DNA from 2 places in the Providencia stuartii genome. Region 1 is predicted to be linked to the other one. Evidence: predicted binding sites of a transcription regulator. Region 1 holds the regulator's gene; the other holds the start of a gene.
The links. The regulator CRP, encoded in region 1, controls carbon source genes, mostly activating them, when cyclic AMP is high. The targets are predictions, from matches to a motif close to ATGTGANNNNNNTCACAT.
Positions count from the first base shown of each region.

Region 2: P2E05_RS07560 (PTS mannitol transporter subunit IICBA) is a predicted target of CRP. The motif match lies at 1,551-1,568, and genes of this name have one in related genera.

Region 1 is NZ_CP119546.1:347,788-350,986, reverse strand. Features, by position in the region: gene P2E05_RS01520 (phosphoribulokinase) at 1-732, shown strand, start outside; gene P2E05_RS01515 (OsmC family protein) at 804-1,208, opposite strand; gene crp (cAMP-activated global transcriptional regulator CRP) at 1,515-2,147, shown strand; gene P2E05_RS01505 (hypothetical protein) at 2,330-3,199, shown strand, end outside.
Region 2 is NZ_CP119546.1:1,735,908-1,739,106, reverse strand. Features, by position in the region: gene P2E05_RS07560 (PTS mannitol transporter subunit IICBA) at 1-1,315, opposite strand, end outside; gene P2E05_RS07555 (SLC13 family permease) at 1,913-3,157, shown strand.

The DNA.
Region 1 (3,199 bases):
CGTTATACGCGTCCAGAAATGGATATGGCGATTCGCAAAGCAAGAGAACAAGGCCGCCACATCAGCTATTTTGGTCCCGAAGCGAATGATTTTTCATTGTTAGAACAGACCTTATTAGATTACAGCTTACAGGGTGGAGGTCAATCACGTAAATACCTTCATACCTATGATGAAGCTGTACCCTATGGGCTTCAGCCTGGCACATTCACACCGTGGGAACCCTTACCTGCAAATAGTGATGTTTTATTCTATGAAGGCTTGCATGGCGGTGTCGTCACGCCTGAAAACGATGTCGCACAGTACGTCGATTTATTAGTGGGTGTGGTTCCAATCGTTAACCTTGAATGGATCCAAAAATTGATCCGCGATACAACAGAACGGGGGCATTCACGAGAAGCCGTCATGGATTCCGTCGTACGTTCAATGGGTGACTATATTAATTATATTACCCCTCAATTTTCACGTACCCATATTAATTTCCAACGTGTACCGACTGTCGATACATCCAATCCATTTTCCGCTAAAGCGATTCCTTCACAAGATGAAAGTTTCATTGTCATTCGTTTTAGGGGGCTAGAACAGATCGACTTCCCTTATTTATTGGCGATGTTAAATGGTTCTTTTATATCCGCAATGAACACTATCGTTGTACCAGGTGGAAAATTAGGATTAGCGATGGAGTTAATCATGACACCGTTGGTCGAAAAACTCATAAAAAGAAAACATGATTAATAATAAATGATGCTTATTATTATTTAAAATAAGCATCATAAATTAAAAAATTTATATAATTAATAAATAAATTATTGGTTTTTGATTTCAAAACTGTGGGTAACAGTGACGGCTTTTTCTAACATTAATGAGACCGAGCAATATTTTTCAGCAGAAAGCTGAACAGCGCGTTCAACCGTTTTTTCCGTTAAATCCGTTCCCGTTACAATAAAGTGCAAATTAATATGGGTAAAATAACGAGGTGCTTCATCCCTACGCTGTGACGTTAATTTAACTTCACAACCCCTCACGTCATTACGGCCTTTTTGTAAAATAGAAACAACATCAACAGCACTACAACCGCCCGCAGCCATCAAGACCATTTCCATTGGGCTAGGCGCTTTATCACCGGAATTACCGTCCATCATAACTTGATGACCTGAAGCCGATTCGCCTAAAAAAGAGAGCCCTTCAACCCATTTAACTCTTGCTTCCATATTTTATTCCCCTAGGAAAAAGTTTATCTAAAAGATTACATTGTTACATAAACCCTTTCAATCAAATAGGCGCTTTATGATGCTGAATCGATAAAAACAAGACTTTCTGAGTTTAATATGTTACAAACAAAGTTCCACCTGATAGGGTTAAGATCAAAACTCAAGGTTTCAATTGATTATATTATAGTGTTGGTATTAACTTGCTCTATAATGCGAATTAATATGCTAAGCTAGTGACTTTAAAAAACCAGCTATTCTGGTGACGATTAACCGAATGGCTGTATTAACATACAGAGGATAACGCTAATGGTTCTCGGCAAGCCACAAACAGACCCTACTCTTGAATGGTTTTTGTCACACTGCCATATTCATAAATATCCATCCAAGAGCACTCTGATCCATCAGGGTGAAAAAGCAGAAACCCTTTACTATATCGTTAAAGGCTCAGTGGCTGTTTTAATCAAAGATGAAGAAGGCAAAGAAATGATCCTCTCCTATTTAAATCAGGGAGACTTCATTGGTGAACTAGGGTTATTTGAAGAAGGGCAAGAACGTTCAGCTTGGGTCAGAGCAAAAAGTGCCTGCGAAGTCGCTGAAATTTCTTATAAAAAATTTCGTCAGCTTATTCAGGTTAACCCTGATATCCTTATGCGCCTTTCCGCGCAAATGGCAAGCCGCCTACAAACCACATCAGAAAAAGTCGGTAATCTGGCTTTCCTTGATGTCACAGGCCGTATTGCTCAAACGCTACTTAATTTAGCGAAACAACCCGATGCGATGACGCATCCAGATGGAATGCAAATTAAGATCACACGCCAAGAGATTGGCCAAATTGTCGGTTGTTCCCGCGAAACGGTTGGTCGCATCTTAAAAATGCTAGAAGACCAAAACCTTATCTCCGCGCATGGTAAAACTATCGTGGTGTACGGTACTCGATAAACCTATAATTCGTCTGACCTCAATTGCATAATGGCTTTATATCTTTGATATAGAGCCATTTTCCTTCGATATCACCACAAAACCAGCAAATAGCATAAGTATCGTTATTTTATATTATTCATATCCACTAAAAAATAAAATCTAGAATAATTAATATACTATTATTTAAAGGTTTTATTAAAATGAAAACAAGTCAACATCACCCATCCGTAAAATATATCAACCAAACAGTAGCGGCTCATGCAGAGATGCTCAAACGTGGCAATCTGACAACTGAAACAATCGCTGAATCATGTCGTATAAAAAGAAATAATCTAGAAGCAAAGTATAAGTTTCTTAACGAAATACATAGCACTAAGCCAACCTCAATCACCTTATCGACACCCGTAAAATACGATGATAACGCATGTCAGATACAGCAAACTAAAATCGATGCGGCAATCAATACCGCCAATATTCTCAATAAGAGCCAGCTCCCTTCTTTACCCTCATTATCGTTACCCTTTTCCTATTCATTAAAACCAAGCATGTCAAAAAATACGATTAAAACAAATGAGCGTCATATCTGTGATAACCAATCAACCTCCCCATTAAATGTGAAGAGACCGACGTCTGAATGTCATCTTCAACAAAAACTTGAGCAGTTGAAATCTAAATGTCATCACGTGTTAGATAAATTAGAGGCTAATCGCTATTCTGCTGAATCTCTAAAAGATCGCTCAATGCTCTACCTGAAAAAATCAGAACTCAATGCAAGCCTTATTGGTACAAACTATTCAGAACTGGATTTAGTTTGGTATATGGATAAAAAAGAACAAACTCAATCCGAGAAAGACACCATTATTAAACACTTCACTCAACCGAAACCAATTTCATATCAAAAAGGAAGTCGTATTCCCCTCAAAATAGCCACCACGACTAAGGAACTCAATCCACCGAAAAAGGAACAGTCAATTCATCAGACCGCTCATGTCATCTCTTCTCATTCTCAAGGCACTGGACGCGTCATTATAAATGGGCAAGTTAAAAGAGGTCTGACTGAAATAGCATTA
Region 2 (3,199 bases), 1.4 Mb from region 1:
CAGTTAAATCTCTATGTGTCACAACAATATCTACATCGGCAGGGAGATCATTAATTGCCATATTGGTCACTGCAATTTCATTTAGCCCAGCATCGCGCACTTTCTTCGCTAAGACTCCGGCGCCCATCGCACTGGACCCCATTCCTGCATCACAGGCAACGATAATTTTGCGAACCTGACTCAAATTTGCTGTCTGGTTTGCTACAGCCTTGTCACTTTTTCCACTTGAAGATTTCGATTGCGCTTTCATTTCACGCATTTTTTGCGTTGCGTTACCAAGCTCATCTTCATCCCCTAAACGCGTTCGTTTTAATAAAATAGCCGACACTAAAAATGAAACTAATGTGGCACTCGTGACCGATAAAATCACACCGATTAATGATGATTTCGGCGTCATCAGCAATACGGCAAAAATAGAGCCTGGAGATGCTGGTGAAACAAGCCCCGCATGAAAGATGCTCATCACAAATACGCCCGTCATTCCACCAAGAATAACAGCAATAATTAATCTCGGATTCATCAACACATAGGGGAAATAGATTTCATGTATTCCGCCAAAAAAATGGATAATCGCGGCACCGGGCGCTGATTGTTTCGCATTGCCTTTACCAAAAAACATATAAGCCAGCAGTACGCCTAAACCTGGACCTGGGTTTGCTTCAATTAAAAAGAAGATGGATGCCCCTGTTTCTGTGGCTTGCTGTATCCCTAAAGGAGAAAAAATACCATGGTTAATCGCGTTGTTGAGAAATAAGATTTTGGCTGGTTCGACAAATATTGAGGTCAACGGTAATAGATTATGGGCCACCATCACATTGACCCCAGCGGAAAGTATTTTGGATAAACCTTCCACTAAAGGACCAATCGCAAGGTATGCAAGAATGGCGAGCAGCATCCCGATAATGCCTGATGAAAAATTATTCACCAACATCTCAAAACCTGTTTTGACTTTGCCTTCAATCCAGCGGTCAAAACGACGGATTGCAAATCCTCCTAATGGACCGGCTATCATCGCCCCCATAAACATTGGCATATCCGCCCCTACGATAACCCCCATAGTGGTGATCGCCCCAACAATGCCGCCACGTTCGCCACCCACTAAGCGACCGCCAGTATAACCAATGAGTAAGGGAAGAAGATACGTGATCATCGGGCCGACAAGTTGCGCCAACGTGTCATTTGGCCACCAGCCCGTTGGAATGAAGAGCGCGGTAATCAACCCCCACGCGATAAAGGCACCAATATTAGGCATAACCATGTTACTCAGGAAGCGCCCAAAATTCTGTACCTTTAATTTGACATTTGATGTTACCATAATAGAACCCCGTGGTACGAAAATGATACGGTTATAACGTTATCGCCAAATAACGTTTGTGATTTTTGAACAGTTTCACTCTAGCATGACCGCTATCGGATGCGTACCACGCGGGCTTTTTGTGATTGATATCACTATTCCCCCCTCACTCCCCCTATGTTTTTAGTGATCAAACTCTCAATAACGGCATGTAGCAAAACTACATTGCGTGTTTTTTGTTCATCAAACCAATTTAACGTGATTTTTATCACATTTTTTACGACGATGTTTTTTGTTAAATAGTGATTCGAATCACAAAATATTTTTAGGTTGCTTACTTTTTAACTCAGTAAAATTCACCATTTGGTCTATTGTTACTGTTATTCAATATTTTTGTAATAAACTTTCATCTCGTTGCATATCGCTCTCGTTTGATTCGCTTTTCTTTTTTGAAGTGAGGAAATTCAATTTCTCAACATCTCGACCCTATTTCATCTCATTAAAATCATCATTAAATGACCTGTTGCAACTTATTATTATTTAAAGGTTATTCTACTTGCTTCATTGATTCTTCACCGCTAAATTAGCCGTAATTTTACTAATAAGAGTGAATAGGTTATGAGCCTCACGATCATTATTTTTCTGCTAGTCTATGTTGCGATGGGGTTTGGTAAGTTGCCCGGTTTTAAAGTCGATAGAACAGGTGCTGCGGTTATTGGTGCTTTGGCCATGATGGCTGTAGGGAGTATTACGCCACCACATGCATGGAATGCTATCGATTATCGTACTATTGGGATGTTATTTGGCTTGATGGTCGTTTCCGCATCTTTTGTCGTATCCGGATTCTATAGCTGGACGGCGAACCGCGTTGCGATGCTAAACGTCAGTGCTCCAGTACTACTTGCTGTATTAATTGCCGTTGGCGGACTACTCTCCGCCTTACTCACAAATGATGTCGTTGTTGTCGCCATGACACCTTTGTTAGTCTCAATTACCTTATCTCGTGGATTAAACCCAATTCCCTTTCTGTTAGGATTTTGTTTTGCCGCTAACAATGGTGCTTCAGGTTCATTAATTGGCAGCCCTCAAAACATGATTGCGGCACAAGGGTTAGATATTTCCTTTATTGGTTTATTACAAGCTTCGGCGATCCCAGCTTTGCTATCATTACCTATTACATGGGCTATTTTAGTTTTTCTCTATCGTAATCGTTGGTATCTCGCTAAAACGGCGACAACGCCCTCGGCCCCTACTGCACCAACTGACCCCGCGACAAAACTTGATGTATGGGAAACCACCAAAGCCGGTATTATCACATTCATTGTGATCATCGCTTTCGTTATCAGTGATATACCAAGAGAACTTATTGCCTTAACGGCTGCGGGCTTTTTACTTTTAAACCGTTCGATAGCCTCAAGTGATATGTTGAAACTCGTTGATGGTAATTTACTATTACTGATTATGGGGCTATTTGTTGTCAATGCCGCCTTTGCATCGACTGGCTTACCACAACAAATGTTAAATGACTTGCGCAGTAATGGCGTTGAATTAAACAACCCTATTGTTCTATTTTTGGTCACGGGAGTATTAAGTACTATTGTCGGGAATAACCCCGCCGTGATGTTACTTGTCCCTTTCCTATCCACAAGTGGCAATGCCGATTCATTAGGTGCAGCCTTAGTATTAGGCTCTGGGTTCTCAAGTAATTTATTTGTATTTGGAAGTCTTGCCGGCATTATTGTCGTTGAGCAAGCTGCCGCTTACGGCGTCAAAATCTCATTTTCAGAATTTGCCAAGTCGGGGGGCATCGTTGCGCTGCTGTGTATGCTTTTAGCGGCCGCATGGATAATGTTAGTCCTTTAAAAAAAAGCCACTCGCTGTTTACGGCGGGTGGCCTATAGAATA